2 regions of the Stenotrophomonas sp. P5_A9 genome follow, and region 2 is predicted to be linked to the other one. Evidence: predicted binding sites of a transcription regulator. Region 2 holds the regulator's gene; the other holds the start of a gene.
What was found. Region 2 encodes HrcA, which represses chaperone genes, less so after heat shock. Its sites were predicted from a motif close to TTNGCACTCNNNNNNNNNGAGTGCNAA; they were not measured.
Positions count from the first base shown of each region.

Region 1 (17,963 bases), on a different contig from region 2:
ATCAACAACGCCGGGCCGTCGGCAGCGTCGGCCGTCGGCGTGGTCGACAACGTGTCCGCGTTGCTCACCAATGTCGGCTGGACCTGCCAGGGCGCCACTGCGGCATCGTCATGCGCGCAGTCCAACGGCACCGGCAACGCGATCAACGTGCAGGTCAACGTGGCCGTGGGGGACAGCGTGGTGCTGCTGGTCAATGCCACCGCACCGACCGCCACGCCGGCCACGGTGCCGGCCAACAGCGTGGCGCTGGTGCTGCCGCCAGGCACGACCGATCCGACCCCGGGCGACAACACCGCCACCACGCCGGCGGTGCCGGTGCAGCCCAACGCGCTGGTGGCCAACAACGATACCTTCGCCACGCCCATCTCCTCGACCACCGGCGGCAACACGCCGACGGTGCTGGCCAACGACACGCTCAACGGCGCGCCGGTGAACGGTGCCAACCTGATCATCTCGCTGCAGAATGCGCCGGCCGGCTTCACCATCAACGGCGCCGGTGTGATTGCGGTACCCGCGGGGGCGACGGCGGGCGCGACCAGCCTGACCTACCAGATCTGCGAGAACGCCTCGCCGTCCAACTGCGCCACCGCCATCGCCAGTGTCGTCATCGGTCCCACGGCGGCGAACGACAGCTTCAACGCCACCGGTGGCGCGCCGTCGTTGAGCGGCACCGTGGCCGGCAACGACAACGCACCGGCCGGTGCGCAGTTCAGCGTGACCGGTACGCCGCCGGCCGGGCTCACCCTCAACAGCGACGGCAGCTTCGCCTATGCACCTGCCGGCGGCATCGCCGCGGCAACCTCCTTCCAGTACCAGGTCTGCCTGCCGGCACCGAACGGTGGCGTGTGCGCGACGGCGACCGCGTCGATCGTGGTCAATGCCAATGCGCTGGTCGCGGTCGATGACACCTTCGCCACGCCGATCCCGCCCGGCGCCGGTGGCATCACCCCGAGCGTGCTCGGCAACGACACCTTCAATGGCGGTGCGGTGCCCACCGCGCAGGTCACGCTGAGCCTGGTCGGTGCGCCGGCCGGTGTTGCGATCAACCCCAACGGCACGATCCAGGTGCCGGCCACGGCGGCCGCCGGTCCTCTGGCGCTGACCTACCGCTTCTGCGAGATCGCGCTGCCGGCCAACTGCGCCACCGCCGCCGCCACTCTGGTCATCAGCCCCGATGCGGTGAACGACACGGTCACCACGCCGGGCGGCGGTCAGCCGGCGACTGGCAGCCTGGCCGGCAACGACACCATCGCCAGCGGTTCCACCTACACGCTCGGCATCGCACCGACGCGCGGCACGGCCGTGGTCAATGCCGATGGTACCTTCACCTACACCCCCACCAACGCCAACACCGGGCCGGACAGCTTCACCTACCAGGTGTGTCTGCCGGCACCGAACAACAGCGTGTGCGATACCGCCACGGTCAGCGTCAACGTGCAGGGCAACGTGATCGTCGCGGTGAACGACACCTTCGCCACGCCGCTGCAGCCCGGTGCGACCAGCCCGGCCAGTCTGCTGGCCAATGACACCCTCAACGGTGCGGCGGTGGTGCCGGGCACGGTCAGCCTGGTGCTCACCGGTGCGCCGGCCGGCTACACCGTCAACGCCGCTGGACAGGTCGTGATTCCGGGCGGCGCGGCGGCCGGCGAGGTGACCTTCAGTTACCAGCTCTGCGAACAGGCCACGCCGGGCAACTGCGCCACGGCCAATGTGCAGTTGGTGATCGCCCCCGATGCGGTCGATGACACGTTCGCTGCCACGGCGGGCATCGCGTTGACCGGCACCGTGGCCGGCAATGACAACGTGCCTGCCGGTGCGCAGTTCAGCCTGCTGGCCGGGGCCGCGCATGGCAGCGTGGGCGTCAACGCCGATGGCAGCTTCAGCTATACCGCGCAGTCGGCCTACACCGGGCCGGACAGCTTCCGTTACCAGGTGTGCCTGCCGGCACCGGATGCGTCGGTCTGCGACGCCGCGTCGGTGACGATCAACGTCAGCCCCGGCGCGATCGTCGCCGGCAACGATGACTTCAGCAGCGCGCCGCTGACCGGTGCAGGTGGGCTGACCGCCAGCGTGCTGGCCAACGACACCCTCAACGGCGTCGCCATCCTGCCGGCGCAGGCCACGCTGTCGTTGATCAATGCACCGCCGGCCGGTTACACGCTCGAACCCAACGGCCAGTTGCAGGTGCCCGCCGGTGCGCCGGCCGGCCCCGTCGGCCTGACCTACCAGCTGTGCCAGGCCGGCACCGGCAACTGCACCACCGCGACCATCGCCGTGGTGATCGCCCCCGATGCGGTGGCCGATGCATTCACCACGCAAGTGGGTACAGCGCTCAACGGCACTGTGGCGGTCAATGACAACATCGCTGCCGGTACCACCTTCGCCACCACCGGCGCAGTGCCGCCGGGCCTGGTGTTCAACACCGATGGCAGCTTCACCTATACGCCGCCAGCGCAGTACACCGGTACCACCACGTTCCTCTATCAGGCGTGCCTGGCCGCGCCGCTGGCGGGTGTCTGCGATAGCGCCACGGTCACCCTCAACGTCAACGCCGGCACCCTGGTGGCCAACGATGACGATTTCCGCGCGGCGATCATCAACCCGGCCAGCGGCGGCACCACCAACAGCGTGCTGGGCAACGACACCCTCAATGGCGCGATTCCGCCTGCGCCTGCCGATGTGATCCTGTCCCTCATCGGTGCGCCGGCGGGGTATGTGCTCAACAGCAACGGCACGATTTCGGTACCCGGCGGTGCGGCGGCCGGCGCGGTCGATTTCTCCTATCAGTTGTGCGAAGCCGCGCTGCCCGGCAACTGCACTACGGCGGCGGTGCGCCTGCTGCTGGCGCCGGTTGCGGTCAACGACACCTTCAGTACGCCGGTGGGTGTTGCACTGACCGGCAGCGTGGCCGGCAACGACAACGTGCCTGCCAATGCCACCTTCAGCCTCAGCGGCACCGCCCCGGCCGGGCTGGTGTTCAATCCCACCGGTGGCTTCACCTACACGCCGCCGGCGGGCATCCAGGGCGCGGTCACCTTCGCCTACCAGGCCTGCCTGCCGGCGCCTGACACCAGCGTGTGCGCCGGGGCCACGGTCACCGTCAACGTCAACGCCGGCACCCTGGTCGCCAACGACGATGACGTCCGCGCCACGCCGATCAATCCCGCCACGGGCGGCAGCACCGCATCGGTCCTCAACAACGACAGCCTCAACGGCACCGTGCCGCCGGCCTCGGCCGACGTCCTGCTGAGCCTGGTAGGCGCGCCATCGGGCTACACCCTGGCGGCCGATGGCACATTGACCATCGCCAGCGGCGTGCCGGCCGGTGCGGTCACGCTGACCTATCAGCTGTGCGAGGCTGCGTTGCCGACCAATTGCGATTCGGCGCAGATGCGCCTGGTGGTCTCCCCGTCGGCAGCCGCCGACGTGTTCTCCACGCCGGCCGGGCAGTTGCTGGCCGGCAATGTCGGCAGCAACGACAATGCGCCGGCCGGTGCGGTCTTCAGTGTCACCGGTGCCGTTCCGGCGGGCCTGCAGTTCGGCCCGGATGGCACGTTCCTGTACACCCCACCGGCTGGCGTTACCGGGCCGGTCGGTTTCACCTACCAGGTGTGTCTGCCTGCGCCGGACAACGCCCAGTGCAGCACGGCCAGCGCCACCATCAACGTCAACGCCGGCACCCTGGTGGCACGGGACGATGATTTCACCGCCACCCCGCTCACGCCCGGCAATAGCAGCGGCACCAGCGTGCTGCTCAACGACACCCTCGATGGCGTCACCCCGCCAGCGGCCAGCAGCGTGATCCTGAGTCTGGTCGGTGCGCCGGCGGGCTACGCGCTGGATGCCAACGGCCTGCTGCAGGTGCCTGCCGGTGCGGTCGGCGGCGCCACCGTGTTGGCCTACCAGGTCTGCCAGAGCGTGCTGCCGAGCAACTGCGCCAGCGCGACCATCCGCCTGGTCGTGACCCCGTCGGCGAGCAACGACACCTATTCCACCGCGGCCGGGCAGGCGCTCAACGGCAACGTGGGCGACAACGACAACGTGCCCGCCGGCGCACTGTTCACCGTGACCAGCGCCGCGCCGCCCGGGCTGACCTTCAGCGCGTCGGGCAGCTTCAGCTATGTGCCGCCGGTCGGCACCACCGGCGCGGTGGGCTTCGATTACCAGGTCTGCCTGCCGGCACCGAATGCGGCGCTGTGCGCGACCGCGCGCGCCACCCTCAACGTCACCGCCGGCACGCTCGCGGCGATCAACGATGACTTCAGCAGTACCCCGATCAATCCGGTCAGCGGTGGCAGCACCCCCTCGGTGCTGGCCAACGATTCGCTCAACGGCACCATCCCGCCGGCGGCGGCCGATGTGCTGCTGACCCTGCAGGGCGCGCCGGCCGGGCTGGGCATCACCCCCGAAGGCGCGGTGACAGTGGCGGCCGGTACCGCGGCCGGGGTGAAGAACCTGATCTACCAGCTGTGCGAAGCAGCGGCACCGGCCAACTGCACCACCGCCACGATCCGCCTGCTGGTGGCGCCCTCGGCAGTGGACGACGCGCTGTCTACGCCGGCCGGGCAGGTGCTCAACAGCTCGGTGGCCACCAACGACAACGCACCGGTCGGTGCGCGCTTCGAGGTGGTGGGCACCGTGCCGACCGGCCTGGTGCTGGCCACCGACGGCACGCTGACCTATACGCCGCCGGCCGGCTTCAGCGGCGCGGTGAGCTTCACCTATCAGGTCTGCCTGCCTGCGCCGGATGCGGGCGTCTGCGCCACCGCCACGGCCACGCTCAACGTCAACAGCGGCACGCTGGTGGCCGTCGACGACACCTTCCCCACGCCGATCGCGCCGGGCGCGCCTTCGCCGAGCGTCCTTGGCAACGACACCCTCAACGGCACCACGCCGCTGGCCACCGAGGTGGTGCTGTCGCTGGTCGGCGCGCCGACCGGCTTCAGCATCGCCGGCGATGGCACGGTGAGCGTGTCTGCCGGGACCGCCGCCGGTGCGACCACGCTCACCTACCAGATCTGCGAGGCGGCCGCGTCGACCAACTGCGATACCGCCAGCATCGCGCTGATCGTCGCCCCGGCACCGGTCAATGATGCCTTCGCCGTGCAGGCCGGGCAGACCGTCAGTGGCAGCGTCGCCGCCAACGACAACCTGCCGATCGGCGCGCTCTACACGGTGCAGGGCACGTTGCCGGCCGGGGTGACGCTCAATGGCGATGGCAGCTTCAGCTATACGCCGCCGGCCGGCACGACCAGCCCGGCCAGCTTCGACTATCGCGCCTGCCTGCCTGCACCGAACGCGGCGGTCTGCGGCACGGCGACGGTGACGTTGAACATCAACAACGGGACGCTGGTCGCCAACGACGACAGCTTCCTACCGATCGCACCCGGCAGCAGCACGCCCAGCGTGCTGGGCAACGACGCGCTCAACGGCGTGAGCCCGCCGGCGCCGGCGAATGTGTCGCTGTCGCTGGTCGGTGCGCCGACCGGCTTCACGATCAATCCCAACGGCACGGTAGCGGTGGCCGCCAGCGCGCCCACCGGTGCGATCACGCTGACCTACCAGCTCTGCGAAACGGCGGCGGCCAACAACTGCGACACCGCCAGCATCGCGCTGGTGGTGCGTCCGGCCCCGGTGGACGATGTGATTGCCGTGCAGGCCGGACAAGCCAATACCGGCACCGTGTCCGGCAACGACAACATGCCGGCCGGCTCGACCTGGAACGTGGTATCGCCGCCACAGGGGCTGGCCTTCAACAGCAACGGCAGCTTCACCTACACCCCGCCGGTCGGCACCATCGGCCCGGTCACCTTCACCTACCAGGCCTGCCTGCCGGCACCGGATACCACCGTGTGCGGCACAGCCACCGCAACGTTGAACATCGCCGTCACCGCCATCGTGGCCAATGACGATACGTTCGCTACGCCGATCTCCACCGGTTCGGCCACGCCCAGCGTGCTGGTCAACGATGCGCTCAATGGGGTGACCCCGCCGGCGGCGGCGAGCGTGCAGCTGCTGCTGGTCGGCGCACCGGCCGGCTTCGTGATCAACAACGATGGCACCGTGCAGGTGCCGGCCGGGGTCATCGCCGGTGCCACCACGCTGACCTATCAGCTGTGCGAGGCCGCCTCGCCGATCAACTGCGCCACGGCCACGATCCGGCTGGTGGTCACGCCCGCGCCGCAGAACGATGCGTTCGCCGTGCAGGCCGGCGGCACCCTCGCCAACGGCAGCGTAGCGGGCAATGACAGCATGCCCGCCGGCTCGACCTGGGCGGTGCAGGGCACCCCGCCAGCCGGGTTGCTGTTCAATCCCAATGGCACCTTCACCTATACCCCGCCGGTGAACACCACCGGGGCAGTCACCTTCACCTACCAGACCTGCCTGCCCGCACCCGACGCCGGTGTGTGTGGCATCGCGACGGCGACGTTGAACGTCAACCTGGGCACGCTGACCGCCGGCGATGACAGCTTCACCGGCATTGCAGCCGGTGGCACCACGCCGAGCGTACTGGGCAACGATGCGCTCAATGGCGTCAGCCCGCCGGCCCCGGCCAGCGTGCAGCTCACCCTGGTCGGTGCGCCGACCGGCTACGCCATCGCCGCCGATGGCACGATCAGCGTGCCGGCCGGCGTGACCGCAGGGGCGGCCACGCTCACCTATCAAATCTGCGAGACCGCCGCGTCGACCAACTGCGATACCGCCACGGTGGCGCTGGTGATCACCCCGACACCGCAGAACGATGCATATTCGGTGCAGGCCGGCGGCACGATCAGCAATGGCAACGTCGCGGCCAATGACGACATGCCTGCGGGGTCCAGCTGGGCCGTGCAGGGCACCGCCCCGGCGGGGCTGATCTTCAACGCCGATGGCACCTTCACCTACACCCCGGCGGTGGGCACGACCAGCCCGGTGAGCTTCACCTACCAGGCCTGCCTGCCGACCCCGAACGCGGCGCTGTGCGGCGTCGCCAGCGTCACCCTCAACATCAACGCCGGCACGCTGGCGGCGGTCGATGACACCCTCAGCGGCGTTGCCGCCGGGACCACCTCGGCAGCCAGCGTGCTGGCCAACGACACGCTCAACGGCACCCGTCCGCCGCTGCCGGGCGATGTGGTGCTCAGCCTGGTCGGCGCGCCGGCCGGCTTCGCCATCACCGCCACCGGCACCATCAGCGTGGCCACCGGCGTGGTCTCCGGGCCCACCGCGATCACCTACCAGATCTGCGAAGCCGCCGCGCCGACCAACTGCGATACCGCCACCGTCACCGTCATCGTGACCCCGACGCCGCAGAACGACGCCTTTACCGTGCAGGCCGGGCAGACGCTGAGCACCAGCGTGGCCGGCAACGACACCATGCCCGCCGGTGCGGTCTACACGTTGCAGGGCACGGCGCCCGCCGGCCTGTCCTTCACCGGCAGCGGTGCGTTCACCTATACCCCGCCGACCGGCACGCCAAGCCCGGTCAACTTCACTTACCAGGCCTGCCTGCCGGCACCGAACGCGGCGCTGTGCGGCACCGCCAGCGTGTCCATCAGCATTGGCACCGGCACGCTGCTGGCCGGCAACGACACGCTCAGCGGCGTCGCCCCCGGGACCGCCTCGGCGGCCAGCGTGCTCGCCAACGACAGCCTCAACGGCGTGTCGCCGCCGGCCGCCGGCAGCGTGCTGTTGAGCCTGGTCGGTGCACCGGGTGGCTTTGCGATCACACCCAACGGCACGATCAGTGTGTCCACCGGCGTCAGCGCCGGCCCCACCACGCTCACCTACCAGATCTGCGAAGCCGCCGCGCCGGGCAACTGCGCTACCGCCACGGTGACGGTGATCGTCAGCCCGACGCCACAGAACGACGCGTTCGCGGTGCAGGCCGGGCAGACGCTGAGCAACAGCGTGGCCAGCAACGACAGCATGCCGGCCGGGTCGAGCTGGGCCGTGCAGGGCATGCCCCCGGCGGGGCTGTCGTTCAATCCCGATGGCAGCTTCACCTATACGCCGCCCGTCGGCACTGCCAGCCCGGTCGCCTTCGTCTACCGCGCGTGCCTGCCGGCACCCGACAACAACGTGTGCGGCACCGCCACGGTCACGCTCAACATCAACAACGGCACCCTGAGTGCCGGGGATGACACGTTGGTGGGTGTACTGCCGGGTGCCACCACCGGCGCCAGCGTGCTGGCCAACGACAGCCTCAACGGCGTATCGCCGCCGGCCGCGGCCGACGTGCTGCTGACCCTGGTCGGTGCGCCGGGCGGCTTCACCCTCAACCCCGATGGCACCATCAGCGTGGGCGCAGGCGTCACCTCCGGCGCCACCACCGTGACCTACCAGATCTGCGAAGCCGCCGCGCCGAGCAACTGCGATACCGCCAGCGTCACCGTGGTGGTCACCCCGGCACCGCAGAACGACGCCTTCGCCGTGCAGGCCGGGCAGACCGTGTCCAACACCGTCGCAGCCAACGACAACACGCCGGCCGGCGCGGTCTTCACCCTGCAGGACAGCGCGCCGGCAGGACTGACCTTCAACAGCAACGGCACGTTCACCTATACGCCGGCCACCGGCGTGGTCGGTGCGGTCAGCGTCGCCTACCAGGTGTGCCTGCCGGCGCCGAATGCCAGCCTGTGCGGCCGCGCGATCCTCACCCTCAACATCAACAATGGCCTGCTGGTGGCCGGCGATGACACGCTCACCGGGGTCGCACCCGGCACCACGTCCGGTGCCAGCGTGCTGGCCAACGACAGCCTCAACGGCGTGTCCCCGCCCGCGCCGGCCGACGTGCTGCTCACGCTGGTCGGTGCACCGGCAGGTTTCAGCATCACCCCGGCCGGCACCCTCAGCGTGTCCAGCGGCGTCACCTCCGGCGCAACCCCGCTCACCTACCAGATCTGCGAAGCGGCCGCGCCCGCCAACTGCGATACCGCCAGCATCACCGTGGTCGTCAGCCCGGCGCCGCAGAACGATGCCTTCAACGTGCAGGTCGGGCAGACGCTGAGCAACAGCGTGGCCAGCAACGACAGCATGCCGGCCGGTGCGGTCTACACGGTGCAGGGCACGGCGCCGACCGGGCTGGCCTTCACCAGCAGCGGTGCGTTTACCTATACCCCGCCAGCCGGCACGCCCAGCCCGGTCGGCTTCACTTACCAGGCGTGCCTGCCCGCACCTTATGGGGCGGTGTGCGGCACCGCCACGGCGACCATCAACATCAACAACGGCACCCTGGTAGCCGGTGATGACGTGCTCACCGGCGTGGCAACCGGTTCGACCTCCAGCGTCAGCGTGCTCGCCAACGACCGCCTCAACGGGGTCAGCCCGCCGCTACCGGCCACCGTGCTGCTCAGCCTGGTCGGCGCGCCGTCCGGCTTCACCATCACTTCCGATGGCACCATCAACGTGGGCACCGGCGTCACCTCTGGCGCTACCACGCTCACCTACCAGATCTGCGAAGCCGCCGCGCCGGGCAACTGCGCTACGGCCACCGCCACCGTGGTGGTCACCCCGGCACCGCAGAACGACAGCTACACGATCCCCGCCGGCCAGCCGGGCACCGGCAACGTATCGCTCAACGACAACGTCCCGGCCGGTGCGCTCTACACGCTGACCAGCGGTGCGGTCGCCGGGCTGGTGTTCAACGCCGATGGCAGCTTCAGCTACACCCCACCGTCGGGCACCACCGGGCCGGTGAACTTCACCTATCGGGTCTGCCTGCCGGCGCCGTATGCCACCCAGTGCGGCGATGCCAGCGTCACCCTGACTCTGTCCGGCTCAGCCAACGTGGTGCTGGCGGTCAACGACGACTTCACCAGCACACCGGTGGACCCGGCGGTGGGCGGCACCATCGCCCGCTCGGTGCTGGACAACGACAGCTTCAACAACGTTTCCCCGCCGCCGGTGGGCAGCGTGGTCGCCAGCCTGACCGGCAGCACGCCGGGGTACACCATGAACAACCAGGGCCAGATCATGGTCGCCGCCGGCGTGCAGCCGGGCCAGGTGCAGTTGGCCTACCAGCTGTGCGAAAACGGCGTGCCCACCAACTGCACCACTGCCATTGCGACCGTGCGCGTGCAGGGCGCGGTCGGTGCACTGTTGGCGGTGGACGACAGCGGCGGCCCGGTCGGCCCTGCGGGTCAGACGCGCCTGTTGAACGTGTTCACCAACGATACGTTCAACACCGCACCGCTGGACCCGGCACAGGTCAGCTTCGCCCCGGTGGCCACCAACGCGCTGAGCGTCAGCGCCGACGGCTGGGTGGACGTCGCCGCCGGCCTGGCCGCTGGCAGCTACAGCACCTCCTACACGATCTGCCTGCTCAACCAGCCCACCGTGTGCGACACCGCGACCGTGAGCGTGACCGTCATCGCCGCCGCACCGGGCGTGGACGCCGAAGATGACCGCGTCCAGCTGCCCCAGGATGGCGTGATCGAGATTGACGTGCTGGGCAATGACCGGGTCAATGGCACCCCGATCGATCCGGATACCGTCACCGTGACCATCACCGCGCCGCCGCCGTACGGCACCGCCACGGTGATGCCGCGTGCGCGCATCCGCTTCGCCGCACTGGCCAATTTCTCCGGCGTGCAGGGCTTTGACTACCAGGTCTGCGATATTGCCGATCCGGCGATGTGCGCCTCGGCCACGGTGACCGTCACCGTTGATCCGAACGTGCTGACCCTGGTGGACGATGCGGTGACCGCGCAGACATCCGGGCCGGTGAAGATCGATGTAATGGCCAACGACAGCGCCCGCACCGCGGTGCTGGACCGGAGCTCACTGCAGGTGATCACCGCGCCGGCGCATGGCAGCGTGCAGTGCACCAATGGTCTGTGTATCTACACACCCGCCGCCAACTTCGCCGGTACCGACAGCTTCCGCTATCGGGTCTGCGACATGTCCATCCCCACCGCGCTGTGCGCCGAGGCCAACGTCGCGGTCACCGTGGCCGGCCAGCAGGCCGTGCTGCGCCTGACCAAGGTGGCGGCCAAGCGCAGCGCGCAGATCGGCGACCTTGTGCGCTACACCGTCACCATCGACAACGTCGGCGAGGTCGACGCCAACGGCGCCACGCTGCTGGATACGCTCCCGCCTGGCTTCGCTTTCGTCAGCGGCGGTTTCGCGGTGCAGGATGCCGACAACGATGCGCGCACCAGCGGCGTGCAGCCGCTGCGCATCGACGGCATCGACGTGCCGGTGGGCGAACGTGCCACCGTGGTGTACTACCTGCGCGTCGGCGCGGGCACCGGCACCGGCGTGCATACCAACCGCATCACCGCCATCGACGGCGAAAACCGCAGCATCGGCAACGTCGCCTCGGCCGAGGTGGATGTCACCACCGATCCGCTGCTGGATGAAAGCCTGATCGTCGGCAGCGTGTTCGATGACCGCAACGGCAATGGCATCCAGGATGCAGGCGAACGCGGCATTCCCGGCGTGCGCGTGGCGGCGGTGGAAGGCCTGCTGATGGAAACCGATGCGTTCGGTCGCTACCACCTGGTCGGCATCCTCGGCGGCCAGGCACGTGGGCGCAACTTCATCCTCAAGGTCGATCCGTCCACGCTGCCGGCCGGGGCGATGTTCACCACGCCCAACCCGCTGGTCCGCCGTATCACCCCCGGGCTGCCGGCGCGCTTCGACTTCGGCGTGCGCATGCCCGACGGCGTGCTGAGCACGGCGGCACCGTCCCAGACGGCAACGCCCCGACCGGCGCGGATCGAACTGGGCCAGGCGCTGTTCGCGCCGGGGAGTGCGCAGCTGGCGGCCGACCGTGCCCCGGTGCTGGACACCGCCGCTCAGGCGCTGGTCGCACGCGGTGGCGGCAGGCTGCTGCTCACCGCCGCACGCGGTGAGGAAGCACTGGCCGGCCAACGCGCCCATGCGCTGCAGGTTGCACTGGCCGCGCGCGTGCCGGCTGCGGTGGCGCACGCAACCCGCATCGAGGTGCTGGCCGCTGACGGCAGCGTGCTGCAGCAGCTGCGGCTGGACGATCCCCCCGAGCTCCCTGCCAACACCGATTCTGCCCGCAGGGAGGACCGCTGACCCATGGACATGACCCTGAGCCAGACACCGCTTCGCACCCTGTTGCTTCGTCATGCCGGCGCCGGTGTGGCGGCCGTGCTGCTGACCCTTGCGCCGGCGATGGCGCAAACGGCATCACCGCCTGCCAGCATCCAGTGCGACGCGGAGAGCTGCCGCAACGCCGACGGCCTGCTGCTGCGCATCGCCGACGACGCCGAAGCCCCGGTCCTGCCGTTGCCCGGTCGTCTCGCTCCGGCGCCAGCCGAGCCGGTGCCGCTGACGCCAGCGACCACGGCCGATGTGGCGGCACCGGGCGGCCAGTTCATGGCCGAGCTGCCCAACGGTGGCGTGGTGTGGGCCACCGAAGATCCCACCATGGTGCCGCCCAGCCTGAGCGTGCAGGCGGCAGCGACGGTACCGTTCGAGAACGGCCGGGTGATCCGCCCGCTGCGTTTCCACAGCTACAACAACTACGCCTCCTTCATCCAGAAACTGGAGGTCACCCTGTACCGCGGCACCGATACCGACCTGGTCACGCCGCTGGCGCGTATCACGCTGCCGTCGGACTATGTCGGCGATGCCGAATGGAACGGCGAGATGCCGGGCAACATCAAGCTGCGCACCGGTGATGAGCTGATCTACGTCGCGCGCGCCTACGGCGCTGGCGGGTCCTTCGATGAAACCCGCATCCAGCGCATCCAGCTGGTGACTCCGGCCGACTTCGACCGTGGCCTGCAGATCACCCGCGAGAACGTGCAGAAGACCCTGGGCCAGGCACTGGACGGCGACAGTGCGCAGGACCTGCAGCTGAGCAACAGCATCTACGGACAGAGCACGCTGCGCCTGCAGAACATTCCCATCCACGGCTCGCGCGTGCGCCTGTACGGCCGCAACCTCGAACCGAACAGCCGGGTGCGCATCAACGGCCAGGACTTCCCGGTCGACCTGGAGCAGAAGTTCGCCGCCGAGTTCCTTGAGCCCGTCGGTCAGCATCGCTACGACGTCAGCGTGGAATCGCGCGATGCGCCGTCGGCCCAGCGACAGCTGGACGTGGATGTCACCGGTCGCTATCTGTTCCTGGTCGCCATCGCCGATGTCACCGTCTCCAAAAACAGCGCCAGCGGCAACCTGCAGCCACTGGCCGCCGATGATCGCGACGACGACGGCTTCCTCAGCGAGGGGCGGCTGGCGTTCTACCTCAAGGGCAAGATGCGCGGCAAATACCTGGTGACCGCACAGGCCGATACCCAGGACCGCGAGCTCAAGTACCTGTTCCGCGATTTCACCCAGGCCGACGCGCAGGACGTGTTCCGCCGCCTCGACCCGGACCTGTATTACCCGGTGTACGGCGACGATTCCACCACCTACCGCGACGTGGACACGCAGGGGCGCCTGTACCTGCGCGTGGACTGGGACCAGAGCCAGGCGCTGTGGGGCAACTACGCCACCGGCATCACCGGCACCGAATATGGCCAGTACGTGCGCTCGCTGTACGGCGGTGCGTTGAACTGGCGCTCGCTGGCCGCCACCCCGCTGGGTGATGCGCGCTCGCAGCTGAAGCTGTTCGGCTCCGAGGCGCAGTCCGCGCCGGGCCACAGCGAGTTCCTCGGCACCGGCGGCAGCCTCTACTACCTGCGCCACACCGACGTGCTGCCCGGCTCGGAGCAGGTGGTGCTGGAAGTACGCGACCGTACCACCGGCCGCACCGAAACCCGCGCCAGCCTGCAGGAAGGCGTGGACTACGAAATCGACAACCTGCAGGGCCGCCTGATCCTGACCCGCCCGCTGGCCCAGCTCACCCGCGAGAATGTCCGCAGCATCACCCGCGACATGCCGCTGGATGGCTACGACCAGCTGCTGCTGGTGGATTACGAATACGTGCCGCTGGGCTTCAGCAGCGACGATGTCACCTACGGTGCGCGCGGGCGGCAGTGGATCGGCGACCACGTGGCGATCGGCGGCACCTGGATCGACGAGAACCGCAGCGGTGAGAACTACAGCCTCAAGGGCGCCGACCTGACCCTGCAGGCCGGGCGTGGCACCTACCTGAAGGTCGAGCAGACCCGCACCGACGCCACCGCCGCACCGGTGTTCTACTCGGACAACGGCGGCCTGAGCTTCATCCGCCGCAACCCGTACGAAGGTCGGCGCTCGGGCACGGCCAGCGCGGTGGAAGCGCGCGCCAACCTGCGCGAACTGGGCTGGACCGCCCGCGACTGGAGCGTGGGCGCGTGGTGGCGCGACGTGGATGCCGGCTTCTCGGTAGCCCGCCAGGACACCGGCCAGCCGATCCAGGAATACGGTGCGGAATTCCTGGGCTACCTCACCGACGATCTCAGCCTGTATGGCCGGCATACCCGCACCGAGCAGGGTGACCTTGCGCTGGAGCAGAGCCAGCTCACCGCCGAGTGGCGGCTGGGCAACGACGGCCAGCTCACCGGCGAACTGCGCCGCGTGCGCGAAGAGCAGGAACGGCAGGACGTGTCCGCGCTGCTCGCGGCGATCGGGTATCGGCAGCGCTTCGGCTCGTCATGGGAGCTGTACGGCACCGGCCAGGTGACCCTGGATGACGACGGCGGCGCGTACGAGAAGAACGACCTGCTCACCCTCGGCGCGCGTTATCTGTTTGGCGACCGCAGCAGCGTGGGGGCCGAAGTCAGTGGTGGCAGCCGTGGCCATGGCGCCAAGGTCGATGCCGAATACCGCATGGCCCCGGACCACAGCCTGTACGGCAGCTACAGCTACAGCACCGATCGCACCGGCACCGATCCGTTGTTCGATACTGGCCTGCAGAGCGGCTGGACGCTGGGCCAGCGCTGGCGGTTGAGCAACCAGGTCAACGTCTACAACGAAAGCCAGTACCTCAAGGATCGCCGCCAGGACAACGCCGGGCTGGTGCACACCTTCGGCATGGACTTCTATCCCGCGCAGGGCTGGAACCTGGGCTTCACCGTCATGGATGGCGAACTGGATTCGACCGTCGGCCGTATCGACCGCCGCGCCTACAGCGTCAGTGGCGGGCGTACCGATGCGGTGGCGCAGTGGAGCAGCAAGCTGGAGTACCGCCGCGACAGCGGTGCCGAGCAGCGCGAGCAGTGGGTGACCACCAACCGCCTGCTGTACAAGCTCAACGAAGACTGGCGTTTCGCGCTGCGGGCCAACTATGCCGACACCGACGACCGCATCAATCCGCTGGCCGATGCCAAGCTGGTGGAAACCAACGTGGGCTTCGCCTGGCGTCCGCACGACAGCACCGGCTGGGCGGGCTTCGGCAAGTTCACCTATCTCTACGACGTGGCCTCGCTGGGCCAGGAAGGCGGCAACCTGTATGACCAGCGTTCGCAGGTGCTGTCGCTGGAAGGCATCCGCCAGCTCGGCGCGCGCTGGGAACTGGCCGGCAAGCTGGCCTCGCGCTGGGGCGACTACCGCACCGGTCGCGGCGAGGGCGCCTGGCTGGACAGCCGCGCCGACTTCGCCGCCCTGCAGCTGCGCTATCGCCTGTTCGAGAAGTGGGAAGGGTTGGCCGAACACCGCTGGTTGAAGGTGCGCGACGGTGGCGTGCGCAAGGGCTGGCTGGTGGGGCTGGATCGACGGGTAGGGGAGAACTTCAAGGTCGGAGTGGGCTACAACTTCACCGAGTTCAGCGATGACATGACCGAGCTGCGGTATGACCAGAAGGGGTTCTTCTTGAATATGGCGGGGTATTACTAGGCGTCGGTGGGCTGTCGGTAGAGCCGGGCCATGCCCGGCTGGGCCGCCGACTCACCATGCCTCGGTCAATCACGTTGGCGTGGATCCCGGCCATGCCGGGCTGGGCTTCTGACCCACCTGGCGTTGGCTGGCTTGCCATGCATGTGGCTTCGGCATTGTCTGGCCTGCCACGCATCCATCTTCGGCATTGACTGGCCTGCCACGCATGGCGTGGCACTACCGGAGATGGCGGCTTCGGCGGTCGGTTTCGGTTTGCTGTCGGTAGAGCCGGGCCATGCCCGGCTGGGGCCACCGAACCACCATGCCTCGGTCAATCACGTTGGGGTGTGGATCGGGCCATGCCTGGCGCGCTTCTGACCCACCTGGCGTTGGCCGGCTTGCCATGCATGTGGCTTCGGCATTGTCTGGCCTGCCACGTATCCATCTTCGGCATTGCCTGGCCTGCCACGCATGGCGTGGCACTACCGGAGATGGCGGCTTCGGCGGTCGGCTTCGGTTTGCTGTCGGTAGAGCCGGGCCATGCCCGGCTGGGGCCACCGACCCATCGTCCCCGTTCGGCCACGTCGTGGGTAGAGCCGGGCCATGCCCGGCTGGGGCCACCGACCCATCGTCCCCGTTCGGCCACGTCGTGGGTAGAGCCGGGCCATGCCCGGCTGGGGCCACCGACCATGACTGCATCGCCTCGGGCCTTCGGAGGCGGCGTGCCTGAACATCGGGCAACCTTTTCCGGCTGAATGGGTGACGGCGGCGAGCCCGTTCAGCCAGAAAACACGCTCCATCGTCTCATTAAACAGATCAAACTATTGATTTAAAAGGATTGTTTTCCCAATCCACCCCCTCTCGCCACTGTCATCATTTCGCGGTACGTTAGACGAGTGATCAGTGCCAGCGTCCCATGAACAGAACGCTGGAACTTCTTTCCCCTTTAGCAGTCCAAATGCCGGACTGCTAAGATGAGTGCTATGAGCCAGAACACCTCTACTGCCCTTGTGGCAAACAATCTCCCGATTCCCAGTGCGCTCGGTTCGCTGGACGCCTACATCGGTGCCGTGCACCAGATCCCGGTGCTGTCGGTCGATGACGAGCAGGATCTGGCCCGTCGCTTCCGCGACGAGCTGGATCTGGACGCCGCGCGCGAACTGGTCCATTCCCACCTGCGCTTCGTGGTGCACGTGGCCCGTGGCTACAACGGCTACGGCCTTGCGCTGGGCGACCTCATCCAGGAAGGCAACATCGGCCTGATGAAGGCCGTGAAGCGTTTCGACCCGGACATGGGCGTGCGCCTGGTGTCGTTCGCGGTGCACTGGATCCGTGCGGAAATGCACGAGTTCATCCTCAAGAACTGGCGCATCGTCAAGGTCGCCACCACCAAGGCGCAGCGCAAGCTGTTCTTCAACCTGCGCAAGTCCAAGACCCGCCTGGGCTGGATGAACGCGGCCGAAGTGCGCGCGGTGGCCAAGGACCTGAACGTCTCCGAGCGCGAAGTGCTGGAAATGGAATCGCGCCTGTCCGGTCGCGATATCGGTTTCGACGCGCCCAGCGATGAAGACAACGAAAACGCGCCGCCGTCGCCGGCCGCCTACCTGGTGGCCGACGCGGAAGACCCGTCGATGGCCTACGAGCGCGCCGACAGCGAAGACAACAAGCTGCAGCTGCTGCGCGAAGGCATGGCCGAACTGGATGCGCGCTCGCGCGACATCATCCGCCGTCGCTGGCTGGACGCGGACAGCAAGGTGACGCTGCAGGAGCTGGCCGACGAGTACGGCGTGTCGGCCGAACGCATCCGCCAGGTTGAAGCGAACGCGCTGAAGAAGATGAAGGCGCTGTTTACCGCTTGAGCGAGTGAGTCGTTGACTAACGTTAAATAATTTCAGCAACGTGATAATACGTGTCACGTTCGCTGATGTGATTCACGATCCGATGCCAGTTCTATGGCATCGGATTTTTTTTGCTTAGCCGAATTCGAAGCAGCCTTCTAACGATAGAGAAACCCGACTGACTGCTCCGGCATTCCAATCGTCTTGGTACTCGTGGCCGCGTGACGGGAATGCCTTGCAGACCTGCTTGTTGCGAGCTACGCGCCTGTCATCTTTGTGATATGAAATCGGAGCCTCAGGCGGAGGCTCTTTCAGGGAATGGAAAGGATGGCAGGATTTAACAATGGCGGCGACGACTTCGTCTTTGCGAGCCATGGGAAAAATAAGGTTCTTCACCCAACTCCGGGGAAGGCCGCCCGGATCTTCAGGAAG
Region 1 covers NZ_JBFULC010000026.1:95,110-113,072, forward strand. Annotated here, with positions in the region: gene AC1DR7_RS10400 (beta strand repeat-containing protein) at 1-12,024, shown strand, start outside; gene AC1DR7_RS10405 (TonB-dependent receptor) at 12,028-15,714, shown strand; gene rpoH (RNA polymerase sigma factor RpoH) at 16,677-17,552, shown strand; partial or broken gene AC1DR7_RS10415 (transposase) at 17,924-17,963, opposite strand, start outside.
Region 1: a site for HrcA is predicted at 16,640-16,666, ahead of rpoH (RNA polymerase sigma factor RpoH). Genes of this name have one in related genera too.

Region 2 (14,197 bases):
GCGCCAGCCTGGAACGCTATCTGCAGCACTATCCGGAAACCCGCGTCCCGCGTGACGTACGCCAGCTGCTGGACAACTGACGCGCCCGGTCGCAGCCAGCCCACTACAATGGTGGGAATGTCCGACACGCTCGCCACCCCCGTCAGCCACAGCCTGGAGATCAAGCACAGCCGCTTCATCGCCCATGCGGCGCCCATCGATGACGCGGCGGCGGCCCTGGCCTTCCTGCAGCAGGTGGCCGTGCCCGACGCCACCCACAACTGCTGGGCCTACCGGCATGGCGGGGAATACCGCTCCAGCGACGATGGCGAGCCGGCCGGTACTGCCGGGCGCCCGATCCTGGCGGCGATCGACGGCCAGGGCTTCGACCGGGTGATGGTGGTGGTGATCCGCTGGTATGGCGGCATCAAGCTGGGCGCCGGCGGTCTGGTCCGCGCCTACGGCGGCACGGCTGCCGAGTGCCTGCGCACCGCCCCACGGCAGCCGTTGATCGCGCTGGCCGCGCTGCGCATCCACGCCGGCTTCGAAGACCTGGGCGCCCTGCATGCCGCATTGGCCGGTCACAGCGCCGAAAAACTGGCCGAAACCTTCACCCCGTCGGGGGTCGAGCTGCAGGTTCGTTTGCCGGCCGATCAGGCCGACCCGTTGAAAATCCGCCTGCGCGACGCCACCCGTGATCGTATCCGCATCGAAACATGCCCCGAACCAGGCCATCTGAATGACTGACACCTCCCCCGCGCAGGCCCCGGCCGTGCGTCAGCTCGGCAGCCTGGGCACGCTGTGGCCGTTCGTGCGTCGCCACACCGGGCTGTTCGTGGCCTGGCTGGTGGCGCTGGCGCTGTCCTCGGTGGCCACGCTGAGCCTGCCGCCGGCGGTGAAGCTGATGATCGATCACGGCTTCAACGACAGCGGCCAGATCAACCGCGCCTTCGCCCTGCTGTTCCTGGTCGCGGTGCTGCTGGCGCTGGCCACCGCCGCGCGTTTCTTCTTCGTGTCGTTGCTCGGTGAAAAGGTCGTCGCCGATCTGCGCAGCCGCCTGTACGCACACCTGATTTCGCTTGGCGCCGGTTTCCACGACCGCAGCCGCAGCGGCGAACTGGTGTCCCGACTCACCGCCGACAGCGAACTGCTGCGCAGCGTGATCGGCTCCACCATGTCCGTTGCCCTGCGCAGCAGCGTCACGGTGGTGGGCAGCCTGGTGATGCTGTTCGTTACCAGTCCGCACCTGGCCGCGTGGTCGCTGGTCGGCATCCCGCTGGCGGTGCTGCCGATCATCATCGGCGCACGCCGGCTGCGCAACATCTCGCGCGCCAGCCAGGACCGCGTCGCCGACGCGAACAGTCTTGCTGCCGAAACCCTCGGCGCGGTGCGTACCGTGCAGGCGCATGCGCGCGAGCCGTACGAACGGGGCCGCTTCAATGCGGCACTGGCCGAATCGATCCGTGCCGCACGACGCCGCATCGGGGCGCAGTCGATCGTCACGGCCACCGCGATCGTGCTGGTGTTCGGTGCGATCGTCGGCGTGCTGTGGCTGGGCGCGCACGATGTCATCGACGGCAACATGACCGCCGGTACGCTCGGCCAGTTCGTGCTCTACGCACTGATCGGCGGCGGCTCGGTCGGTGCCCTGGCCGAAGTCTGGAACGAATTGCAGCGCGCCTCCGGCGGCATGGGCCGGATCGCCGAGCTGCTGCAGGAAGACATCGAAATCGCCACCCCGGCCGATCCGCTGCCCCTGCCCACGCCGTTGCGCGGCGAGATCCGCTTCGACGACGTGGTCTTCCACTACCCGCAGCGCCCGGACACCGCCGCGCTGGAGCATTTCAACCTGCATGTGCGCCCCGGCGAGACCGTGGCCCTGGTCGGTCCGTCCGGTGCGGGCAAGAGCACGGTGCTGTCGATGCTGTTGCGCTTCCACGATCCCGCCTCGGGCAGCATCCGGGTCGATGGCGTGGACGTGCGCCGGGTCGATCCGGCGCAGTTGCGCGCGCAGCTGGCGCTGGTGCCGCAACAGCCCACGCTGTTTGCCAGCACCGCGCTGGAGAACATCCGCTACGGGCGCCTGGAGGCCACCGATGAGGAGGTGCAGCGCGCCGCCGAAGCCGCCGAAGCCGATGAGTTCCTGCAGGCACTGCCCGATGGCTACCTGAGCGAACTGGGTGAGCGTGGCGCACGCCTGTCCGGTGGCCAGCAGCAGCGCATCGCGATCGCCCGTGCACTGCTCAAGGACGCGCCCATCCTGCTGCTCGACGAAGCCACCAGCGCGCTGGATGCGCAGAGCGAGCGCGCGGTACAGCAGGCGCTGGAACGGCTGATGGCCGGGCGCACCACGCTGGTGATCGCGCATCGCCTGGCGACCGTGCTCAAGGCCGACCGCATCGTGGTGATGGACCACGGCCGCATCGTCGCCCAAGGCACCCACGCCGAGCTGCTGGCCGAAGGTGGGATGTACGCCGAACTGGCCAGGCTGCAGTTCATCGACTGATGACGCACCGCTAACGCGGCACGTTGCATGGTGCGCTGGTCATCGATCCGTGCCACCGCAGGAGGTGCTTCATGTCGTTTCGACAGTTCCCCGCCACCGACGCCGCCGGCGAGAGCTACGTCATCGTCGAGTTCAAGGATGAGCAGCCCGGCAACACCGCGCCGGCCGAAAACAGCGCACGCTATGAGCTGGCCGACGGCCGCCATCTGGTCCGTGATGGCCGTCAGTTCCGCACCCGCGGCGGCGAGTTGATCCTCACCACCTGAGTGCCGGACGTACTGCGCTCGCTGTCAAGAAAAATAGTTTCCGAAAGGCTGGTCATTTTCTGGCCAGTCTTCTTGACAGCCTGTGACCGCAAGGGATGCGCGCGGTTATCCACATGTTTGTGCGCAACTCATCCACACCCCCTGTGGATGAATGCGGCGTCGCAGCACGTCAGCGCGACAACACCCGGCCGATCCCGGACGCATCGATTTCCTGCGCCGCGCGTTGCAGCGCCGCTGCATCGCTGCCGGCCACGAAGCCGACACGGAAATGCACTTCACCGCCCGGCGTACGCGAGGAATGGATCGACGCCAGGCTCACCGCATGCCGTTCGAACACATGCAGCAGTTCGCGGAGCGAGCCGGGGCGGTCCTCGGGCAGGTGCACGCTGATCGCATTGCGTTCGGTCAGGTCGGCAAGCAGGTAGCCGACGCGTTCGAAGGTGTAGTTGCCTTCGGCCAATACGGCCTCGCCCTGGCTGTCACGGTTGTCCAGCAGCAGGTGCTGGCGGAAGGCCGCGCGTGCAGCGTCATCGCCCTGCCCCACCTGGTCGCGCAGTTGCTGCAGCTGGCCCAGCAGGCGGTCCAGCATCGGGCCCACGTGCGGGTTGCCGAACTGGATGTCTTCGTAGATGGCCGGGTTCAACGACAGGATGCGCGCGATGATCGCGGTGTCCAGTTCGAACGACGCCGAGCGGTACGGCATCAGCGCCGGCAACGCTCCCAGCAGGGGCGCGTACTCGCGCAGCACTCCGGCCTGGGCCAGGTGGGTGGCGTGCACCATCGCCTGCACCAGCGCCATTACCTGGTCGTGGTGCGCGGGCGTGGCGCGCACGCACTCGGCTTCCAGCGCGTCGCACAACTGTTGCACCCAGGGCTGCCAGCGCGACAACCGCGCTTCGCAGACCACCATCACCCGCCCCTTCAGCGTCGGTGCCTTGGGCGGTGCGGTCATCGGATGCAGCCCCACCACCTCGGCCTGCGAGGCCAGCATCGCCGCGACCGGATCGCTCTTTACCGAGGTCACATCCAGCCACAGGCGCCCGGACTCGCGCCCGGCCGAACGCGCCACGTAGTCGGCGATCAGCGCGGGCGTGTGGCGGATGGGCGCGGAGAAAACCAGTACATCGGCCCGCTGCAGCAGCACCTCCGGATCGTCCGAGTGCGGATCGGCCGGATCATGGCCGATCACCTCCAGGCCCATGCGCCGCTCGAGGAACCCACGGAGCCAACGCCCGTACGCGCCGGCGCTGCCGACGATGCCGACAACCGGTGCTGCCCTCACGCCAAGCGCTCGGGCACGAAGCGCTGCGGCAGGGCCAGCGCGGCCGGCGCGGCGGCCAGCACGTCGAACTCTTCATGGCCATTGGCCAGGGTGGTCTCCAGGGCCACGTGCACGCCGGCGATGGCGCGCGAGATCGCCTGCTCGAACGCTTCACCGCGCAGCAGGAACGCTACCAGCAGCGACATCAGCACATCGCCCGTACCGGCCACGTCCACCGGCAGGTGCGGCGAGGACCAGCGCCAGATCGCCTCACGGCTGACCGCCAGCGTGACCAGTTGGCCCGGGTCACCGCCGACGCTGTGGGCGAGTACCCATTCCGGCCCGCGCGCAAGCAGCGTCTGCGCAGCGGCGATGGCCTCGTCCTGGGCCAGGCTCGGCATGCCGGTCAGGCGACCGAGTTCGAAGGCGTTGGGGGTCACCAGCCAGGCATGCGGCAGCAGGCGTTCGGCGAAGACCTTTTCCAGGCCCGGCTCGACGTAAGGCCCGGTGTGGGTATCGCCGATCACCGGGTCCAGGCAGTAACGCAGCTGCGGTGAAGACGGCAGCACCGCGTCGAGCCAGTCGGCAAAGGCCGCGCCGTTGCCGACGCTGCCGAAATAGCCGGAGATCAGCATCCGCGCCCGCTGCGGCAACCCGCGCTCACCGGCGCCCAGCAGCAGGTCGGCGAACCAGTCCGAGGGCAGCACGCGGCCCCGCGTGGTCGCGTAGAACGGCGCATTGCTCAGCAGCGTGGTCGGAATTTCGGCGACACGCACGCCCAGCGCGCGCAACGGCGGCACGGCAGCGCTGTTGCCGGCGTAGCCATACACCAGCTGCGACTGCACCGAGATGACGTCGACCGGCGACGGACCGTCCGGGCGCTGGCGGCGTCCATGGACCAGATGGCTTTCGAGGGATTCGTTCATCCCGACATTTTACGCCTGCCGCCCCGACCGGCGGAGACTCCGGGAAAGCCGCACCATGGATGGCTGCTTCTCCACCCGGGGGTAGAGCCACCCCACGGGCGGCTGCGTGTCCGCCCAGTGTATAGCCACCCCCTGAGTGGCTGCTTGTCCACCCAGGTAGAGCCACCCCATGGGTGGCTGCGCGCGGTGCCGAAACGAAGAGCAGCCACCCACGGGGTGGCTCTACCCGGCGACGGACAAAAAAGGCCCGCTGTCACCAGCGGGCCTTCGTCACATCCGTTGAATCGCCGGTCGCTTACGAGGTCATCCGATCCCAGAAACCCTTCACGCCGTCGATGAACGTCGCCGACTTCGGCGAGTGCTTGCGCGCTTCTTCGCCGGTGAAGGTGGTTTCGAACTGCTCCAGCAGCTTGCGCTGCTCAGGGGTCAGGTTGACCGGGGTTTCCACCACCACGCGGCAGTACAGATCGCCTTCGCTGCGACTGCGCACCGAGCGCACGCCCTTGCCGCGCAGGCGGAACAGCTTGCCGGTCTGGGTTTCGGCCGGGATGCGGATTTCCGCGTACCCGCCCAGGGTGGCCACGCGCACGGTGTCGCCCAACGCAGCCTGCGAGATGCGGATCGGCACTTCGCAATGCAGATCGTCGCCGTCGCGCTGGAAGATCGCGTGCTCGCGCACCCGCACTTCCACGTACAGATCGCCCGGCGGCGTACCGGCCGGACCAGCCTCGCCTTCGCCGGACAAGCGGATGCGGTCGCCGCTGTCGACGCCCGCGGGCACCTTCACCGACAACACCTTGTCTTCCTCCACACGGCCATTGCCGTGGCAGGTCTTGCACGGGGTCTGGATGATCTTGCCGCGCCCGTTGCAGTTGTGGCACGCCTGCTGCATCGCAAAGATGCCGCGCTGGATGCGCACCTGGCCGTGGCCATGGCACACGCTGCAGGTATCGACCTTGCCGTCTTCGGAGCCACTGCCGTTGCAGTCGTCGCATTCGGCCAACGTCGGGATCTCGATGCGGCGTTCCACGCCCATCACCGCTTCTTCCAGGTCCAGCTCCATCACATAGCCGACATCGGCGCCGCGACGGGCCTGGCGCTGGCCACCACCACCGGCACCGCCGAAGATGTTGCCGAAGATGTCACCGAAGATATCGCCCATGTCCGGGCCGCCGGGACCACCGCCACCGCCGCCCATGCCGTGCTCGAATGCAGCATGGCCGTGGGCGTCGTACATGCGGCGCTTGTTGCTGTCGGACAGGGTTTCGTAGGCTTCCTTGCACTCCTTGAAGGAGGCTTCGGCCGCGCTGTCGCCCGGGTTGCGGTCCGGGTGGAACTTCATCGCGCAACGGCGATAGGACTTCTTCAGTTCTTCTTCGGTCGCGGTGCGGGAAACGCCCAGCACTTCGTAATAGTCACGCTTGCTCATAGGGTTGAATCGGGTTCCGGTGGTCGGGATTCGTCAAAGCGGAAGAGCGGAACCAGGTCCGCTCTTTCGCCGGGGCGCCCCGACAAACCGCAGGCGGCTGCCAGGACCTAAGGGGAAACAAGCACGGGACGTTGCCTGCGCAACGTCCCGCATCCTGTCCGGATCAGGACTTCTTGTCGTCCTTCACTTCGGTGAACTCGGCGTCGACCACATCGTCGTGCGCGCCGGCGTTGGCACCGGCATCCGCGCCCGGCGCCGCACCGCCCTGCTCGGCCGCGGCCGAGGCGGCGAACAATGCCTGGCCGGCTTCTTCAAGAACCTTCGACTTGGCTTCGATCTGCGCCTTGTCGTCGCCCTTCATCGCCGTTTCCAGGTCGGCCAGGGCCGACTCGACCTTGCCGATCACATCGCCACCGACCTTGCTGCCGTGCTCGGTGATCGCGGTACGGGTACCATGGATCAGCGCGTCGGCCTGGTTGCGGGCCTGGACCAGCTCATGGAACTTCTTGTCTTCTTCGCGGTTGGCTTCGGCATCGGCGACCATGCGCGCGATCTCGTCCTCGGACAGACCCGAACCGGCCTTGATTTCGACCTTCTGTTCCTTGTTGGTCTTCTTGTCCTTGGCCGACACGTGCAGGATGCCGTTGGCGTCGATGTCGAAGGACACTTCCACCTGCGGCATGCCACGCGGGGACGGCTCGATGCCGGACAGGTCGAACTTGGCCAGCGACTTGTTGAAGCGGGCCTGCTCGCGCTCACCCTGCAGCACGTGCACGGTCACGGCCGACTGGTTGTCCTCGGCGGTGGAGAACACCTGCGAGGCCTTGGTCGGGATGGTGGTGTTCTTCTCGATGATCTTGGTGAACACGCCGCCCATGGTTTCGATACCCAGCGACAGCGGGGTCACGTCCAGCAGCAGCACGTCCTTGACGTCGCCGCCCAGCACGCCGCCCTGGATCGCCGCACCCAGTGCCACGGCTTCGTCCGGGTTGACGTCCTTGCGCGGTTCCTTGCCGAAGAACTCGGTCACCGCCTGCTGCACCTTCGGCATGCGTGTCTGGCCACCGACCAGGATCACTTCGCTGATGTCGCTCGAGCGCAGGCCGGCGTCGTTCAACGCCACGCGGCACGGCTCGATCGACTTCTTGATCAGCTCTTCCACCAGCGCTTCCAGCTTGGCGCGGGTCAGCTTGATGTTCAGGTGCTTCGGACCGGAGGCGTCGGCGGTGACGTACGGCAGGTTCACTTCGGTCTGCTGGGCGCTGGACAGCTCGATCTTGGCGCGCTCGGCCGCATCCTTCAGGCGCTGCAGGGCCAACGGGTCCTTGCGCAGGTCGATGCCCTGGTCCTTGTTGAACTCGTCGACGAGGTACTCGATGACGCGGTTGTCGAAGTCTTCGCCGCCCAGGAAGGTGTCGCCGTTGGTGGCCAGCACTTCGAACTGCTTCTCACCGTCGACGTTGGCGATCTCGATCACCGACACGTCGAAGGTGCCGCCGCCCAGGTCGTACACCACGATCTTGCGATCCTTGTTGTCGCCCTTGTCCAGGCCATAGGCCAGCGCGGCCGCGGTCGGCTCGTTGATGATGCGCTTGACGTCCAGGCCGGCGATGCGGCCGGCGTCCTTGGTGGCCTGGCGCTGGCTGTCGTTGAAGTAGGCCGGCACGGTGATCACCGCCTCGGTGACGGTCTCACCCAGGAAGGCTTCGGCGGTCTTCTTCATCTTCTCCAGCACGCGGGCGGAGATTTCCTGCGGCGCCATCTTCTTGGCGTCGCTGGTCTGCACCCAGGCGTCGCCGTTGTCGTGGGCCAGGATGCCGTAGGGCACGTGCGCGATGTCCTTCTGGACTTCAGCGTCGGTGAACTTGCGGCCGATCAGGCGCTTGACGGCGTAGAAGGTGTTCTTCGGGTTGGTGACGGCCTGGCGCTTGGCCGAGGCACCCACCAGTACTTCGCCGTCCTTGGTGTAGGCGACGATGGAAGGCGTGGTGCGGTCGCCTTCGGCATTTTCGATGACGCGGGCCTTGCCGCCGTCCATGATCGCCACACACGAGTTGGTGGTGCCGAGGTCGATACCAATGATCTTGCCCATGAGGGAGACTCCTGAAAGTTCTGGGAACATCCGGCTGCTGCCGGGTTATGAATGGGATGTGGGGGACGGCTGGACTACATTCAAGCCACCCACCAAACACTGTGTCCGGTGGAAGCGCAACGCATTCAGCGTCGCGCAAGCCGGGTCAATCGCGGGCGACCACGACCAGCGCCGGGCGCAGCAGGCGATCGTTGAGCAGGTAACCCTTCTGGAACACCTGCACCACGCTGCCGGGCGCCGCGCCGGGCGCGTCGACCTGGCTGATCGCCTGGTGGTGGTCCGGGTTGAAGGCCTGGCCGGTCGGGTCGAGCAGGGTCAGGCCGTTGTCGGCGGCAACCTTGAGCAGCTGCTTGTAGGTCAGCTCCAGGCCTTCGCGCAGCGGGCTGGGCTCGGCACCGGCGGCACTCAGGCCGGCGTCGAGGCTGTCGAAGACCGGCAGCAGCTCGCCCAGCAGCTTTTCATTGGCGAAGCGGCGCGCCTGTTCCACGTCGCGGGCCACGCGCTTGCGCTGGTTGTCCAGGTCGGCGCGTTCGCGCAGCGACTCGGCACGCAGCAGGGCGACCTCGTTGTGCAGGCTGTCCAGCTGCTGCTGCAGGGACGGCTCGGCAGCCGGCTCACCGGCGGGATTCTGGGATGCGATATCGGGCTGATCTTGGTTCATTTCCGGATCCTTGGCGGTGACTCTCCGCCTCCACCCACCCCTATGTGGGCGCGGGGTGCGGATTCAAGAGTCCAATGCCAGGTTTATGCGCGATCGCGGGACAATCCGCCGCCCGCCGGGTCGCCCAGCGCGGCGCCCAGCACCTGCGCGGTAGCCTCCACCAGCGGAATCATGCGGTCATACGCCATCCGCTTCGGGCCGATCACCCCGAGCACGCCCAGTACCTGGCCGCCGGCCGAGTACGGCGCGGTGACCAGCGAGACCCCCTCCAGCGGCATCACCCCGGTCTCTTCGCCGATGAAGATGCGCACGCCCGGGGCCTGGATGGTGCGCTCGAGCAGCTGCAGGATCTCGCGCTTGCTGGCAAACACATCGAACAGCTCGCGCAGACGCTCCAGGTCGGACAGGTCCTGCACCCCCATCAAGCGGGTCGCCCCGGCCAGCACCATGTCATCGGCCGGCGGCACCATCGCCTGCTCGGCCAGTTCGATGCTGTGCGCCAGCAGCTGCTCCATTTCCGACTGCGCATCGCGCAGCTCCAGCAGCAGCCGCGCACGGATCTCGGCCAGCGGCCGGCCCGCGCAGTTGGCATTGAGGTAGTTGGCGACCTGCTCCAGCTCGCCTGGACCGAAGGCACGGCGCGGCTCGATCACCCGGTTCTGCACTTCGTTGTCGGCAAATACCAGGATCGCCAGCACGCGGCCGGCATCGAGTGCCACGAAATCGATGTGGCGGAAGGCGAACTGCTCGCGGCGCGGGGCGCTGACCACCCCGACAAAGTGGCTCATCGCCGACAGCAGCTCCGACGCACTGCCGAGCAGCGCCTGGGTGCCGGTGCCGGTGGCCAGCTCGCTGCGCAGCCGGCTCAGTTCGCCCTCGCCCGGCGGCTGCATCTTGACCAGGCTGTCCACGAACACCCGGTAGCCGTGCGCGGTGGGCACCCGGCCGGCCGAGGTATGCGGCGAACTGAGCAGGCCCAGGTCTTCCAGGTCGCCGAGGATGTTGCGGATGGTCGCCGGGCTGACATCCAGCCCGGCCAGTCGCGCCAGCGTCTGCGACCCCACCGGCTCGCCGTCCTGGATATGGCGCGCGATCAGCGTCCGCAGCAGATGGCGGGCGCGGGGAGCGAGATGGGTGGCGGAGGGGTGCATGGAATCAGCCTGTGAGACGCAACACTAGATAATGGCGATGGGGCCCGTTGGCAAGCCATCGGTACATCACGATTGATATCCGCGCATTGGAGCCGCCCCTCACCCATGCTAGCGTTGCGCGGCTCGAGAACAGACAACCATGCTCAAACATCTATCGATCAAGGATTTTGCCGTCGTCCGCGCTACCGAACTCGAATTCGGGCCGGGCATGACCGTGGTTTCCGGCGAGACCGGCGCGGGCAAGTCGCTGATGGTCGACGCGCTGGGCTTCCTGTCCGGCCTGCGCGCCGACAGCGGCGTGGTCCGCCACGGCGCCGCCCGCGCGGAACTGTCGGCCGAATTCGCCCCCGGCGAAGACGCCCCGGCGCGGCGCTGGCTGCGCGAGAATGAACTGGACGACGAGGACCAGTGCCAGCTGCGCCGGATCATCCGTGCCGACGGCGGCTCGCGCGCCTGGATCAACGGGCGCCCGGTCACCCTCACCCAGCTGACCGAGCTGGCGTCCACGCTGGTGGAAATCCATGGCCAGCACGAACAGCAGGCGCTGCTCGCGCGGCCCTCGCAGCTGGCCCTGCTGGACGCGTTCGCGCGCAACGAGACCGAGCGCGGCCAGGTCCGCCAGGCCGCCGCACGCTGGCAGGCGCTGGTGGACGAGGCCGAATCGCTGTCGCGCCAGGGCGATGTCAGCGACCGCATCGGCTACCTGGAACACCAGTTGGGCGAGCTGCAGCGCGAGGATCTGGAACCGGCCTCGATCGCCCAGCTGGGCAGCAGCCACCGCCGCCAGGCCCACGCCAGCGCGCTGATCGCCGCCTGCGACGTGGCCGTGGCGCGCCTGAACGGCGATGAAGACACCTCCGCGCTGCAGCTGCTGCAGCAGACCCGCCACGAGCTGGCGCGGGTGGCCGAACACGATCCGCGCCTGGGCGAGGTCGATGCCCTGCTCGACAGCGCCGCCATCCAGCTGGACGAGGCACTGGCGCTGCTGGACCGCGTCCACGACGACCTGGACGCCGACCCGGAACAGTTCGAGGACATCGAGCGCCGGCTTGGTCGCCTGCACGACCTGGCGCGCAAGCACCGGGTGCCGATGGAAGCGCTGGGCGAGCACCGCGACGCGATGGAAGCAGAGGTCGAGCAGCTGCGCGGCGCCGACACCCGGCTGCAGGCGCTGGCCGGCGAGATCGATCGCGCCGCCGGCCAGTGGCAGACCGTGGCCGAGGTGCTGAGCAAGAGCCGCCGCGAGGCCGCCAAGGCGCTGTCGGACACCACCACCACCCTGATCGGCGAGCTGGGCATGGGCGGCGGGCAGTTCCTGATCGACCTCGAGCCGCAGACCGTGGTCAAGCCGGACCCGAACGGCGCCGAGCGGGTCGAGTTCCTGGTCGCCGCCAATGCAGGGCAGCCGCCGCGCGCCCTGCGCAAGGTCGCCTCCGGCGGTGAACTGTCACGTATTTCGCTGGCCATCGAGGTGGCCGCGCTGGGCCTGGACGCGGTGCCGACCATGGTCTTCGACGAAGTCGATTCGGGCATCGGCGGCGCGGTGGCCGACATCGTCGGGCACAAGCTGCGCGCCCTCGGCGAGAAGCGCCAGGTGTTGTGCGTCACCCACTTGCCGCAGGTCGCGTCCAAAGGCCACGCGCATTACCGGGTCAGCAAGGCGCCGGTGGACGGCATGACCCAGAGCGCGGTGGAGAAGCTGGACCCCAAGGCCCGCGAGGAAGAACTTGCCCGGATGCTGGGCGGGGTGGAAGTCAGCAAGGAAGCCCGCGCGGCCGCCCGCAAGCTGCTGCAGGTTTGAGGGCAGGTACCGACCCACGGTCGGTACCCGCCGCTGGCCGGTTCCGCACGCCCCCCAACATACCTCGCGTAATGCGCAGGCCGCCGGCCGGGTCCGGATACACCCGACGCACCGCGGGTCTCGTCGGACGCTGGCTGGCGCCTTGCGTTGCCGCGCCCCGCGGCCATTACCCCAACGGGCGGGACAGATCCACCCGTTCCACCAGGAAATCCAGCAACGCGCGCACCCGCAGCGGCAGGTAACCGCCCTGCCCTTGGAACACCGCGTGCACCTCTTCCAGATCGCCCGGGTTGGCGTGCTCCAACACCGGTAGGAGCCGCCCGGCGGCGATGTCGTCCTGAACCTGGAACGCCGCCAGCCGCGCCATCCCCACCCCGCCCAGCACCAGCCGCCGCAACGCCTCGCCGTCGCTGGCCCGTGCACTGCCCTGGGTGGCTACCACCCGCCGCTGCCCGTCCACCATCAGCGGCCATCCGGACTGCGCGCGCGGGTGGCCGATATCGAGCCGGTTGTGCGCCAGCAGTGCATCGGCCGTCGCCGGCAGGCCGTGGCGGAGGGCATACGCCGGTGCCGCCACGATCACCATCGGCGTCGCCCCCAGCAGCCGCGCCACCAGGCGGGAATTCTTCAGCGGCCCGGCGCGCACGGCCACGTCGGTGCGCTGCTCCAGCAGATCGATCACCTCGTCGGTCAGCACCAGATCCACGCCCACCTGCGGATGCCGGGCGAGGAAGTCCGGCAACAGCGGCAGCAGGAAGTGGTGCCCGAACGGCACATTGGCATTCACCCGCAGTCGCCCGCGCGGCTCGGCATGGGCACTGGCGCAGCGCTCGGCCTCGTCCAGGTCGGCCAGCACCCGCAGCCCCCGCTCGTAGAAGGTGCAGCCCTCCGGCGTGAGCTGCAACTGGCGGGTCGAGCGTTGCAGCAGGCGCGCGCCCAGCCGCTGCTCCAGCCGCGACACCAGCTTGCTGACCGCCGACGGGCTCAGCTCCAGCGAGCGCGCCGCCGCCGAGAAACCGCCGGTTTCGATGACCCGGACGAACACTTCCAGTTCGCCGGAACGGTTGATATCGGTGCCTGCCATGGGATGAATCCAGTTCACAGATGATTGTCCGCACGCAGTCTAGTTCACAGATGCGGCGCGGATCACCATGGCCGTCCCCACCCGACGGATCGCCCGATGAATGCACTCACCCGCCTTGCCGCCACGGCCCTGCTTACTGCCACCACCACCGTAGCCGCAGCGCCTCCCGCCCGCTGGGTGGCCAGCTGGCAGGCCAGCCCGCAGCCCGTGTGGGGCGCGGATTTTCTGTTCCCCACAGGCATTCCCGCGCAGTTGGACGCACAGACCGTCCGCCAGACCGCGCGCCTGAGCCTCGGCGGGAATCAGCTACGGGTGCGCCTGAGCAATGCCTACGGCGACCAGCCGGTCCGGATCAGCGCCGCGAGCGTTGCCGCCGCGCCCGGACAGGTGCCGATGGCCCTCGCCTTCGATGGCCAGGCCGAGGTGGTCATCGCCCCCGGCCAGGAGCGCCTGAGTGACCCGCTTGGGCTGGTCACCAGCGCCCTGCAGGCCGTACAGGTCAGCGTGTACATCCCGGATCGGCTGCGCCTGCGCACCTTCCATTGGGATGGCCGGCAAACCGCGCTGATCGGCTCCGGCGACCAGACCCGCGCGCCGGTGCTGGCGCCCACCTCGACCACCACCGCGCGCCTGTTCCTGACCGGCATCGAGGTCCAGGCCGGCGCCACCGCACGCAGCGTGGTGGTGATCGGCGACTCGATCACCGATGGCGCCACCGCCAGCCTGGACCGCGACCAGCGCTGGACCGATCACCTGGCGGCGCGGCTGGCGCCACGCGGCGTGGCCGTCGTCAATGCCGGCATCTCCGGCGGCCGGCTGTTGCGCGATGGCATGGGTGACGCGGCCGTCTCCCGCGTCCAGCGCGACGCGCTCGACCCGTCCGGCGTGGCCAGCGTGATCGCGCTGATCGGCATCAACGACATCGCCTGGCCCGGCACCGCCTTCGCCCGCGGACAGGTGGCGCCGACGCTGGCCGAGCTGCAGGCCGGCTACCGGCACCTGGTCGAGCGCGCACATGCCCGCGGCGTACGCATCCTCGGC
Region 2 covers NZ_JBFULC010000071.1:657-14,853, forward strand. Annotated here, with positions in the region: partial or broken gene AC1DR7_RS17530 (hypothetical protein) at 1-80, shown strand, start outside; gene AC1DR7_RS17535 (IMPACT family protein) at 118-726, shown strand; gene AC1DR7_RS17540 (ABC transporter transmembrane domain-containing protein) at 719-2,485, shown strand; gene AC1DR7_RS17545 (hypothetical protein) at 2,557-2,751, shown strand; gene AC1DR7_RS17550 (prephenate dehydrogenase) at 2,921-4,033, opposite strand; gene pdxY (pyridoxal kinase) at 4,030-4,938, opposite strand; gene dnaJ (molecular chaperone DnaJ) at 5,234-6,367, opposite strand; gene dnaK (molecular chaperone DnaK) at 6,531-8,459, opposite strand; gene grpE (nucleotide exchange factor GrpE) at 8,605-9,120, opposite strand; gene hrcA (heat-inducible transcriptional repressor HrcA) at 9,204-10,271, opposite strand; gene recN (DNA repair protein RecN) at 10,411-12,072, shown strand; gene AC1DR7_RS17585 (LysR family transcriptional regulator) at 12,239-13,156, opposite strand; gene AC1DR7_RS17590 (SGNH/GDSL hydrolase family protein) at 13,253-14,197, shown strand, end outside.